DNA from 4 places in the Ahrensia sp. 13_GOM-1096m genome. Region 4 is predicted to be linked to each of the others. Evidence: predicted binding sites of a transcription regulator. Region 4 holds the regulator's gene; each other region holds the start of a gene.
The links. Region 4 encodes LexA, which represses DNA repair genes until DNA is damaged. Its sites were predicted from a motif close to TGTTCNNNNTGTGTTCNG; they were not measured.
Positions count from the first base shown of each region.

Region 1: N530_RS0111770 (helicase-related protein) is a predicted target of LexA. The motif match lies at 1,383-1,400, and genes of this name have one in related genera.
Region 2: rhuM (RhuM family protein) is a predicted target of LexA. The motif match lies at 1,296-1,313, and genes of this name have one in related genera.
Region 3: N530_RS0107430 (PA0069 family radical SAM protein) is a predicted target of LexA. The motif match lies at 1,262-1,279, and genes of this name have one in related genera.

Region 1 is NZ_JIAX01000013.1:165,231-168,409, reverse strand. It holds gene argH (argininosuccinate lyase) at 1-369, opposite strand, end outside; gene N530_RS0111775 (TlpA disulfide reductase family protein) at 368-1,012, shown strand; gene N530_RS0111770 (helicase-related protein) at 1,572-3,179, shown strand, end outside.
Region 2 is NZ_JIAX01000011.1:12,579-15,757, forward strand. It holds gene N530_RS0107830 (hypothetical protein) at 1-1,071, shown strand, start outside; gene rhuM (RhuM family protein) at 1,374-2,405, shown strand; gene N530_RS0107840 (hypothetical protein) at 2,697-3,179, shown strand, end outside.
Region 3 is NZ_JIAX01000010.1:253,329-256,507, reverse strand. It holds gene N530_RS0107430 (PA0069 family radical SAM protein) at 24-1,202, opposite strand; gene N530_RS0107425 (hypothetical protein) at 1,324-1,833, shown strand; gene moaB (molybdenum cofactor biosynthesis protein B) at 1,835-2,392, opposite strand; gene N530_RS0107415 (4-(cytidine 5'-diphospho)-2-C-methyl-D-erythritol kinase) at 2,402-3,179, opposite strand, start outside.
Region 4 is NZ_JIAX01000009.1:57,548-60,726, forward strand. It holds gene N530_RS0104145 (LacI family DNA-binding transcriptional regulator) at 119-1,159, shown strand; gene lexA (transcriptional repressor LexA) at 1,316-2,035, shown strand; gene N530_RS17395 (ComEC/Rec2 family competence protein) at 2,036-3,179, opposite strand, start outside.

The DNA.
Region 1 (3,179 bases), on a different contig from region 4:
GCGCGCAGTGTGCAAGCGGCCTGCCGCATCACCGATCAAATCACGCAGGCGCGATTCAACATTCATATGAATATCTTCAAGCGCACGCGAAAATTCGAATTTGCCCGCTTCGATCTCTGACAAGATCGTGTTCAATCCGTGAATAATCTTGTCGCGATCTTCCACCGTGATTATGTCACATTCCGCCAGCATGGTCGCATGTGCGATTGAACCGGCAATATCCTGCGCGTAGAGCTTTTTATCAAAACCAATGGAAGCATTGATCTCTTCCATAATCGCAGCAGGGCCAGACGCAAAACGGCCGCCCCACATCGAGTTTGATTTATCAAGCTTGGTTTTGTCGGATTTGGAATTGGAAGATTGAGACATGAAACGGACTAACCCTGACAGCAAATTGATTACAAGACGCGGTGCTTTGTCGCTTGGCGTTTCCGCGCTGACAATCGGCACGCTTGGCATATACGGGTGTAGTGACACATCTGGCAATGCCTCTAGCGGCTTGTCTGACGCACTAAAGGCCAAAATAGCGCCCCTTTTGGTCGGTGATATCGCCGCAATGGCCATTCGCGACAACGCTGACGACCTGTCTGAGCTCACATTTAATGGACCAGATGGCAAGCCAATGAAAATGTCAGATGCCAATGGCAAATACCGATTGGTCAATCTTTGGGCAACATGGTGCGCACCTTGTCGGCACGAAATGCCGGCCCTAGACGCCCTTCAAAAAGCCAAAGGCGGCGATAAATTCGAAGTCATCGCCATTTCAGTTGATGGCGGCGGCGAAGAAAAGCCCCGTGCCTTTTTTGATGAAATCGGGCTCACGAATCTTGGCTTCTATCATGACCCTTCAATCAACGTTTTCAATGCGCTCAAGAAGAAGTCGCTGGCACTTGGTTTGCCCGTAACGCTCCTTTTGGATGAGAACAGCCGCGTTGTTGCCAATATGAATGGTCCAGCCGAATGGGCGAGCCCCGATGCTTTCAAGCTGATTGATGCGGTATCAGCGCTTTAAAAGCGCGAAAAGTTAACAAAAACGGCCAAGTCAGTCTCCACTTCTGGCTTTCAGCACTCTCAATAGTACCTGGCGCACTGCGCTTGGCACTACATGTCGTAAGAACAAAACAGGAAGATCGTTTAAAGGCTGATTCGACCCCGATTCGTTCTACCCACGTTCTGAAAGTTAACAAAAATCGAGGCAAATCAACGATTTATGGTTAACAAAACCTTTACAGGGCAATTCAATTTTAAGACCTTAACGCACCGTAAATAAGCCATTGAGGTTTTGTTTACGTTCCTTAACGGGACAATGCCATTTTTAGCGATAAGACGATTCCGCCGATCAACATATAGAGGCTTGATCTGAAAACCCGCACTATATAGCCATGAACAAAACAAGAATTATGATTCCTTGCCGATTCGTCAGCGATTCGTTCCACAATGGTTCCAAAACTTAACAAAAGTCGATTTTCATTCGCAATTTGAGCATCTTTTATCGTGCATCAACCTTTTATCATGCCAAAACCATGCTAATGAGGCAGTTGCTTTTAATCGTGCCTACCCACGGATTTCCCATGTATCGCCCTCAAGAATCGGTCGTTTTTTCTGGACATAGCGTCCAGGCCGTTTTGGGGCCAACCAATACCGGCAAAACCCACCTCGCTATCGAGCGCATGTGCACGCACAGAACAGGCATTATCGGCCTGCCTTTGCGCTTGCTTGCACGCGAAGTTTACGCCCGCGTTTGCGAGAAGGTCGGCATTGATAATGTAGCTCTGGTTACGGGCGAAGAAAAAATCGTCCCCAAAGGCGCGCGCTATTCCGTTTGTACCGTTGAAGCCATGCCGCGCGATGCGAAAGTCGAATTTGTTGCCATTGATGAAGTACAACTTGCCGGAGATTTCGAGCGCGGCCATATTTTTACCGACCGCATATTAAATATTCGCGGCATTGAAGAAACATTGCTGCTAGGCGCAGCAACCGCAGCGCCCATCTTGCAAAAACTATTGCCAGGCCTTTCCATCATCACCCGCCCGCGCATGTCACATTTGGCCTATGCAGGCTCTAAAAAGATCACGCGGCTACCGCGCCGATCAGCCATTGTGGCATTTTCAGCCGACGAAGTTTACGCCATTGCCGAGCTAATCCGCAGGCAGCGCGGCGGGGCCGCCGTTGTGATGGGCTCCTTATCGCCGCGCACACGCAATGCGCAGGTTGAACTCTACCAAAACGGCGATGTTGATTACCTTGTCGCAACCGATGCCATTGGCATGGGCCTTAATTTAGATGTCGACCATGTCGCCTTTGCCCAAACGCGCAAATTTGACGGCCACCAGTTTCGCGATCTCAATCCAGCGGAAATGGGACAAATCGCCGGACGTGCCGGACGTCATCTGCGCGATGGCACCTTCGGTGTTTCCGGTCAGGTTGCACCACTGGACGAAGAATTGGTTGAACGTATTGAAACCCATCAATTTGCAGCGCTGAGCGTATTACAATGGCGCACCCGCAATTTTGATTTTTCTTCAATTGATGCGCTCAAAGCGTCGCTTGATACATTGCCGAAAGTACAAGGCCTCACACGGGCACTACCGGCGGTCGATCAGCGTGCCCTTGAATTTCTATTACGCGACGTATCGGTGGTTGATATTTGCAAATCAGCAAAAGATGTCGAAACGCTGTGGGAAACCTGTTCACTGCCGGATTATCGCAAAATTGCACCCGCACAACATGCCGACATCATTTCCTCAATTTATGAGGATTTAATCAAAACAGGTCATGTGAACGAAGATTATATGGCCCAGCAGGTCAAGCGAGCCGACCGTACAGATGGTGAAATTGACTCAATATCCCACCGGATCGCACAGATCCGAACATGGACATATGTGTCAAACAGGCCTAAATGGCTTGCCGATCCGCTACACTGGCAAGAAAAAACACGCGAAATCGAAGACAAACTCTCCGATGCGCTCCACGAAAGGTTGACGAAACGGTTTGTTGATCGCAGGACAAGCGTGCTCATGAAGCGACTAAGAGAGAACAACGAGATGGATGCTGAAATCAGCGCAGCCGGTGACGTCACTGTAGAAGGTCACCACGTAGGTCAATTGGATGGATTTCGGTTTACAGCCGATACCACGGCAGAAGGCGAGGATGCAAAAGCAATCCGCGCGGCTTCTGCA
Region 2 (3,179 bases), on a different contig from region 4:
GCTATTCAGGAATTTGAAAAATCCCAAGGTTTTGCTTTGGCAAGTTTGACAATCAGTTTGGATTCTTTCTCGGCTACACTTCAAAGAAACCACAATTCAATAACACCACTCAATAAGTTAGATTATCACCACAATTCGCAAGGTGCAACGAATTGGGATTTAATGCGCCAAGTGCAAATTGAAATTTCAAAACGCTTTGGAATGCCGCCATCGAAAGCAAATGAAAGTGTATCTGATTTTGACCCAATAAGCCACTTTGCTCAAATGGAAGCCGCTCTAGCTGGTTCTGTTGATAAGTTCAACGAACTACAATCGAGCTTTCAAACGAAAAACGAAGAACTACGCGAGTCTCATCAACAAACTATTGAAACTCTACGTACAGAAGTTGAGGAAAAGAAAAAGCAATTCGAAGCTGAAGTTGATCAACAACGTAAAGAGTTAGAAAAAGCTAAAAAAGCACTAGACGATAGATCAAATACACATGCACGAAGAGAAATTCGTCAAGACATTAAGGCTGACATAGATAACGCCCTTAAAAAGAGCCTATTTTCTAAATCGACAGTTGGCCAGCGGACTCCGGTTCGTATGGCTTTCTTCGTTGGCATAGGTTTTTTAATGTTGCTGTCAGCTGTTTCAATAATGCCAACGATTGGAGTCGGCTCGCTAAGCGGCACTGATTTATGGCTAGCGTATGCAAAATCTACAGTGACTGGCTTTGCAGCGCTGGCGTTTCTAGCCTTTTATATACGATGGGAAACTTCTTGGACTCATATTCAGGGCGAGTACGAAAAAGCATTAGCAACAACGCGCATTGATATCGATAGAGCGAGCTGGGTAACAGAAACTGTGCTTGAATGGCAAAAAGAATCCCCTGAAAAAGATATACCTGTTGCTCTGTTAGATAGCTTTACTCGTAGATTGTTTGATTGGGATGCACGTGCGGAAGAAGGCCAATCAAATGCAGATGATCTTGCATCTGCAATTCTCGGCTCTGCCGCCCGTGTTAAAATAGGTCCCGATGGTGCAGCTGTGGAATTAGATCATAAAGGTGTCAAGAAGCTACAAAAGTAATAGCATATAGAAGGCGTAGCTTGCATAGCGACCTTCACGGAATGGATCCTAGGCTCAAGGCCTAGGATGACGGAGGGTGGGCCACCTTTCCCTCTCCCGCTTGCGGGAGAGGGATGCGAAACTTCATCCGCATCGCGGATGTTAGTTGCAGCTGGGTGAGGGGAACTTTCGCCACACATTCAAAATGTAGATTTCTATCAAGACTCTCTTACGTCAACTCACTCGAGAACAAAGAGAGAACTTAAGCCTTGGCATAAACGGAGATTTGTTTTAGGATTTTATTTTTATCTGAGATATTATCGATGCCCAACCGAGATCCTGATCAAATTCTAAGCAAGCTCACAAACAAGAATGATTTCGAGCAAGAACCCGTGCGTCTAACTGAAGATCATACGACCGGTGACCGTTTTCTTATTTACAGCACTGACAAAGGTGCTCAGGTTCAACTACGTTATGAAGGTAGTGGCCTTTGGATGACACAAGCTCAAATTGCGAACTTATTTGGTCGAGATATTTCTGTCGTTTCACGACATATTTCCAACGTACTGGATGATGGGGAACTCGATATAGAGGGCAATTTGCAAAAAATGCAATTTGCAAACTCAACTAAGCCAGTAACACTTTACAGCTTAGATATGGTAATTTCAGTTGGCTACAGAGTAGCAAGTGGCCAAGCAACATTATTTAGAAAATGGGCAACTCAAAAACTTGTTCAGTTCGCCACCAAAGGATTTGTTGTTGATGCCGAACGTTTAAAAGACCCTGACAATCACGACCACTTTAAAGAACTTCGCGAAATCATTCGCGATATTCGCGCTTCTGAAGCCAATGTTTACAAAGAGGTTCGTGCAATTTGCGCTCTTTGCAGCGACTATGAAATGTATGATGATAAAGCTAAAAATCAGTTTTTTGCGACCGTACAAAACAAGCTACATTACGCAGTTACATCAATGACGGGCGCTGAAATTCGTGTGAATCGTGCCGATCACCGAAAACCCAATATGGGTTTAACAACATGGAAAGGCGTAAAACCGCTCTCAAGTGACTGCAACACTGCCAAAAACTTTTTAGGTGAAGCTGAAATTAGAGACCTGAACCGTTTCACAAACATGCTTCTTGATTACTTTGAGCAAGAAACCGATTTGCAGCGTCTCGTTAAAATGTCCGATGCTGAAGCCGCATTGGACAAATTCATTAAAAATAACGAGCGCCCATTGCTCAATCATGCCGGTAAAATTTCCAAAAAAGTAGCCGACTCTCATGTAACATCTGAGTATAAAATATTCGCCGAAAACCGGCGTAAATTCCTAGATGCTGATGGCGGCGAGGAATAATTTCACCAACTTATCCACCGCCACACGCCCGACCCTAACTACTTATACAAAGCGCGCAAAACACGGCAGCTAGCCACCTTTCCTTCTCCCGCCCGCGGGAGAAGGTGGATACGAGTGATAACGAGTAGACGGATGAGGGGCCGCATCCAATTCCCCTCACCCAGCTGTGGCTAACGCGCAAATGCGCGAAGCCTCACATCCCTCTCCCGCCTGCGGGAGAGGAAAAAGCACGCCAACTTATCCACCCCCACTAACCCGCCCCCATAATACGTTCCAAACAATGAGGGTGGTATGAACTGGCAGGCGGCAATCAATCTTAATCGTGATGCATTGCTGCGTGTGCTTGGCACATTGCTCGCAATGACAACGCCGCACCTATCGCGCCAAAGCCGTAGTGCTATTTTGCGTGTGCTGCGTCCGGCAGAAAGCGCGGCGCGGCGGCTCATCGTTATTGCGGCAAGGCTTTATAAAGAGGCACCACGCAAACCAGCGCCAATTGCGCAGAGCAATAGGCTACCCAATTTTGCAGCGTTTAAGCCCACAGCTAAGACGCCACGCTTCAAACTGTTCGATCCGCGCAAGCGCTTGATCGAATTTCAAAAGCCAAAACAGACATCCAAATTCATGCCGCGCATCAGCGTGATTGGCGTGTCCACTCCTTTGTTTTATACAGCCAAACCACCGCGTGAATTGACCGCAAAACATCTGTGCCAGCGCCTTGCTGCACTGCAAGAAGCGCTGAACGATTTACCCAAACAGGCAAAGCGTTTGGCG
Region 3 (3,179 bases), on a different contig from region 4:
AAAAATGCTGTGAAGGGGTAAATTTACAAAAGCTCCAATTGCTCTTGGTCTGGCTTTGGGTTGATAAAAAGATCGGCGTTTAGCTTAAGGCGATTGGTATTCATACCAAGGCGCTTGCAAGTCATCTCAACACGCCTCGATATTTGCCAAGCATAAGGTCCCGTACCGCGCATACGTTTGCGCCAGTCAGCGTCATAATCTTTTCCACCGCGCATAGAGCGAATAAGCGACATCACATGGCGATAACGCTCAGGGTAATGGCGCAGAAGCCATTCCTTAAAGACCGGCGCAACCTCCAAAGGTAGGCGCAGCAAGACATAACCTGCTTCACGCGCACCAGCAGCAAAAGCGCTGTCCAAAATCCGCTCTAGTTCATAGTCATTAAGACCTGGAATAATGGGCGCAACCATCACAGATGTCGGAATACCCGCATCTGTTAATTGCTTGATTGCTTCAAGGCGCTTGGATGGCGTCGAACAGCGCGGCTCCATTGTGCGTGCCAAAGTTCGATCAAGCGTGGTGATGGATAAAGCAACTTTAGCAAGTCCCTTTTTTGCCATCCGAGCCAGAATATCGATATCCCGTGTCACAAGGGCAGACTTGGTAACAATGCCAACAGGATGATTATATTTCTCTAACACTTCCAAAATGGAGCGCATGATCAGCCAATCACGTTCAATGGGCTGATAAGGATCAGTGTTTGTGCCGATGGCTATCGGCTTAACCTTATAACCAGGGCGCGTAATCTCGCGTTCAAGCAATTTAGCCGCGTCAGGCTTGGCAAATAGCTTGCTTTCAAAGTCGAGCCCTGCAGACAAGCCTTGATAGGCATGTGTTGGCCGAGCAAAGCAATACACACAGCCGTGTTCGCATCCACGATAAGGATTGATCGACTTATCAAAGGAAATATCAGGCGATGTGTTTTTAGTAATAATGGTGCGCGCGCGCTCAACAGTCACTTCTGTTTTAAAGGGCGGTAGCTCATCAATTGTCTGCCAGCCATCATCAATCTCTGTGCGGGTAAAAGCTTCGAAACGCCCTGTTGGGTTCATCGCAGAACCACGCCCGCGTGAGCGACGCTCATGAACGCGTAAGCTTGCTTCCGCGATCAAGCCATTGGCAAGATTTGTACCTGCTTCTCCTGCGCGGCTAAAAGCGGCATTATCTGCTGATTTGATAGAATCCAGTATTGTGTACTTCATGATTTTTCCAATCGTGAAAGCGATTCTGCTTGTTGATGACTATATTCCTATCACATAAAGAGAACAGAGCAAGAACAAAATGCATTTTGCGTTGCAGCGAAACATGGCTTAAGAAATGCATATGATTACGGTAATTGTGACAGTTGAAGAGAACGGCACCCAGCAACTCGCCAAAACGCTAGAGAACCTTATCTCCTATGCGTTGGAAGGCTTTGTGCAGGAGGTTATTGTGCTGCATGACGCGCTTGATGATATGACACGTCATTTGGCTGAAGAAGCTGGTTGCAATCTTGTTGAGAACAAGAACTTTCAAGCGGTTTGTTCAGATGCACGCGGTGACTGGCTATTGTTCATGGAGGCCGGAGCAACGCTTGCGGCTGGCTGGGCCGATATTGTCAGCGCACATGCGAATGCCGACGGTGGCGCGGCATCATTTCAACTCACTGTAAGCAATGCCCGCCCATTTTGGCAAAGGTTTTTAAAGCCGCGCGTTTTTAAAAGCCCGCTTGCATGTGGTTTATTAATATCGAAGCGGCAAGCACGCGCTAATTTCAAATCTCAGGAAACAGCGGCTGAACTGATGCGCGGACTTGCGGTCAAACGGTTACGCGCGAAAATAATACGAGCTTAATCTAAGCGGATTTATTGCCGCCCCGTTTAAGGTGTTCATCTAAGCGTGGCATGATTTCCACGAAGTTACACGGCATATGCCTGTAGTCTAACTGTCTGTTCAAAATGCCGTCCCAAGCATCTTTGCAAGCGCCGGGAGAGCCGGGCAACACAAACACGAAAGTTTGGTTGATTAAGCCAGCTGTAGCGCGTGATTGAATGGTAGATGTTCCAATTTTCTCCGCTGATAATTGATGAAAAAGAACAGAAAATCCATCCATGCGTTTTTCAAATAATGGCTCAAGCGCTTCAGGCGTAACATCACGGCCCGTAAAGCCTGTGCCGCCGGTTGTGATTACCACATCAATGTCTTCGCGTTTGGACCATTCAGTAACTTGCTTGGCAATGTCCCCTGTTTCATCGCGGCAGATAGCGCGGGCAGCTAATTTGTGGCCTGCTTTTTCAATACGCAAGATAAGTGTATTGCCAGATTTGTCTTCTTCGATAAGTCGCGTATCTGATACAGTGAGAACAGCGATGCTGACCGGAATAAACGGGCGCGTCTCATCAATTCTGCTCATGTCAATTTCCTATGATGAAGAAGTCGTTCGTGTTGCTTTTACCCACCATTTAGGTTCTGCATCATTGATTGCTTGAGCGGCAGTTCTTGCAGCAAGCGCAGTATCGAAAATACCGAAGCAAGTCGCGCCTGAACCGCTCATGCGCGCTAGAATTGCGCCTTCGCTATAAAGCAGGTGGAGCGATTTTTGAATATCGGGGCATAGATCGATAGCTGCTTCTTCAAGATCATTGCGTGTGCGATCTTTCAGAAATGGCACGATTTCTTCTGCATCGTCTGGAAGGTCAAAGATTGCTGAATTATTTTTGGTTTTCAGAGCGGAAAAAACGTCTGGGGTCGATATTTGTTGCCCACAATTGACTAGAACCAGATTGAGTTTTGGAAAGTTTTTCAAAATAGAAACTTTCTCGCCAATGCCTGTGACATGCACTGGTTTTTTAAGCATGCACATTGGAACATCAGCACCCAATTTTTGGGATAGGGCGGCCGGACCACTATGATCGGGATCAAATGGAACCTTCCAATGCTTGTGCAAAAGCGTTAGGGCAGCCGCAGCATCAGATGAACCACCGCCAAGGCCAGAGGCAATGGGAAGGCGTTTTTCAAGGCTAATGTGGACTGCAGGGACCGAAACACCTGCTTTAATGGCACCAAGGCGCACATGGTCACGCGCATTGATAACTAAATTCTCGCCATTAACATCATTCGTAAGGTCATGGGCAAAAGGGCCACTTACACCAAAACCATCAACAATTGACGTGCTAACATGGACTGTATCGCAGGCATCA
Region 4 (3,179 bases):
TTGCACACGTGTGCAAGATATTTTTGCACACGTGTGCAAAATACTGTGGTAGCTTGAATTGGTAGCGTTGCTATAATTATGAAAACACTATGAAAAATGGTCATTTCGACGTAGACACATGAAATCGGAAAATGGAGTTATTGGTTTGAAATCGTCGCCTTCGACTGGGTATGTTACCGCTGATGATGTTGCGACCGCCGCTGGTGTGTCACGGTGGACCGTGAATCGCGCTTTTAAAAAAGATGCTTCAATATCAGCGGCAGCACGAGCGAAGGTTCTCTTAGCTGCCGAGACATTAGGCTACGTTCCAGACCTTAGAGCTGCTTCGCTTGCGTCCGATCATTCCAATCTTGTCGCAATCCTAATTGATGATTTTGCAAACCCACATAAATTGGTCATGCTTGAGCGCCTCACCCGTGTGTTGCGCGGCCGTGGCTGGGATATGATGCTGGTTAACACCTTGGACCGAGATGATGCAGAGCCCGCACTTATGAATGCGCGCCGCCGCCGCGTCGATGCAACGATCCTTATCGGTATCCAGTTTGATGACGAGGTTTTAGAGGCGGCTCACAAAGCGCAGCATTTCAAAAAACTCATTATCTTTGCGCGCTCTTCTGAAAACAAAGACACGATCTCAATATCGGTCGATGACCGCGCGGCCACGCTAGAAATTGCTGAATATGTCCGTGATCGAGGCTATAAGACGCCCTTCTATCTCGCAGGTCCTCGCACGAACTCTGCACATCTATCTCGAAAAGAAACTTTTTTGGATTTTTGGGCCAAAGAGTTTGGCGTCACCTGCGATAGTGTTGCTGTTCCTGCATATGACTCTATCCTTGCCGCTGATATCATCTCTGAAACATTATCTAACAAGCCGGAAAATGAACGGCCCGATATCATTGTGTGCGAAAACGATGCGCTTGCCCTTGGTGCTATTGATGCCATTCGGCACCGCTTAGGACTTCGGGTTCCCGATGATATTGCTGTGATTGGTTTTGATGATGTGCCTCAATGCGAGAGCCCGAATTACCGTCTCACAACGTACCGCCAACCATTGATGGATATGGCCAACTATCTCGTTGATGTTTTGGAGAGTTCAGAAAATTCTCAGCTCGATAAAACTTTTATGGGGCGTTTGGTTGTGCGCGAAAGTGCGTAATCAGTTTCACAAATGTATGATTTTAAAAAGATATTGTTCCTTTCACAGGACTTGCCCTGTCATCAAATGAGCCTCAACTAAATCTTACTGGTTGCAGAACACAAATAGAACACGTATAGATGTTCTTGATTTGTTTTATTGATTCTGGAAACCGCCATGCTGACACGTAAGCAACTTGATCTTCTCGTCTTCATTAATGAACGACTGAAGGAGACCGGTGTTCCGCCTTCCTTTGATGAGATGAAGGAGGCGTTGGATCTGGCATCAAAATCCGGTATTCACCGCTTGATTACGGCTCTTGAGGAACGCGGTTTTATTCGCCGCCTGCCCAACCGTGCCCGTGCATTGGAAGTTATAAAACTGCCAGATGCTATGATGCCCGGTAATGGCGCACGCCAAGCATTTTCACCCAGCGTTATTGAAGGCAGTAAAGGCAAGGCCCCGACCCCAGTCAAATCATCGCCAGCGCATTTTAATGGTGCCAGCAATGATGATAGTGTCGGCATCCCTATGATGGGTAAAATTGCTGCTGGTGTTCCCATTTCTGCTATTCAGCACCAAACACGTTCTATTCAGATGCCACCGGATATGATTGGCAAGGGCGAGCATTACGCGCTTGAGGTGGAAGGCGATTCCATGATCAATGCCGGTATTCTGGATGGTGATACAGTCATTATTCGCCGCACTGATGTTGCCAATATGGGCGATATTGTTGTGGCTCTGGTTGATGATGAAGAAGCAACGTTGAAGCGCTTCCGCCGCAAAGGTGCATCCATTGCCTTGGAAGCTGCCAACCCTGCCTATGAAACACGTATTTTTGGGCCGGACCGTGTTCAGGTTCAAGGCCGCTTGGTTGGTTTGGTACGTAATTACTGATTAATCGCGTTGATAAGGCCCGAGATTTCGGGCTGAACGTGAATATTTGCGGTGTGACTGCCAAGGACGCGCCGCATCTCCTTGTGCAAAGACCGTTTGATATCGCAGCTTATTATTATCCGTTTCATGGGGTTTAAGGATATATATCTCGGCACTGCCGTTGAGTGCTAATTGCTGTGCTGTGATGATAATACTCTGCTGGTTTTTACATGTCGCTGTAAAGGGTGCGAATGCGGCGATTATAATGCCCTCTTGCCTGCAGACCGATGCCCATTGCGCCTTATTCGGTGCCTCAGTGAGATAGGTTACAGTGTAGCCGTGGCCATTGACCTGCCCTTCATAATCGCATCTTTGCTTGCTTTGGCACATAAAGCTGCCTTCGCCTTTATCCGGCAGTTTTAGTGTTTTTGCTTTATAGGCGGCTTGCCATTGCTCTATAATAAATGCGCTGGGGCGTTTACGGTTTACCTTTAACGCTCCGCCTTCTTCATCAATGATTGCAACTTGTTTTGCGTCCTCAGAAATAATCAGCTGCGGTATTTCAAGCGTTGATTGTGCCATATAGGCCGGTATCAGGCACAATAGCCCCAAATATCGAAGCTGCGAACGCAACAAACAGATAATCAGAATTGTCGCGCTCAACCAAATGAGAGCTGCTGGCGACAATGCGCCGGTAGAACCATCCGGTGTGATGTCGGAGACTATTTGGGCGATTTCGATGACAATTTTTACAGACCAGTTCATCGCCCTATAAACATAACCATCCAGCCCAAATGGAATGAGCAATGTGGCAATAATGGCAAGCGGCATTGTGATTAAAGACACAATCGGCATGGCCAATAGGTTTCCCAGCAATCCAAGCATGGCAATGCGCTGAAAATGATATGCTGCAAATATCCCCGTCGCAGTGCCTGCAACCATAGATGTCACAGATAAACCCGTTAAAAATCCTGCTGATGTACGCGTTATGTTTGCGGCCACGCTTTGGCTCTCAACAAATTCCCTGCCTGCTCGGTGGCTTGTCCACCAGGCATAAACGCCTATCAAAGCCAATGTTGCTGCAAATGACATCTGAAAGCTTGGCCCCAGCACAGCTTCCGGCGCGATAAGAATCACAATGATTGCGGCAATTGCCAGATTGCGC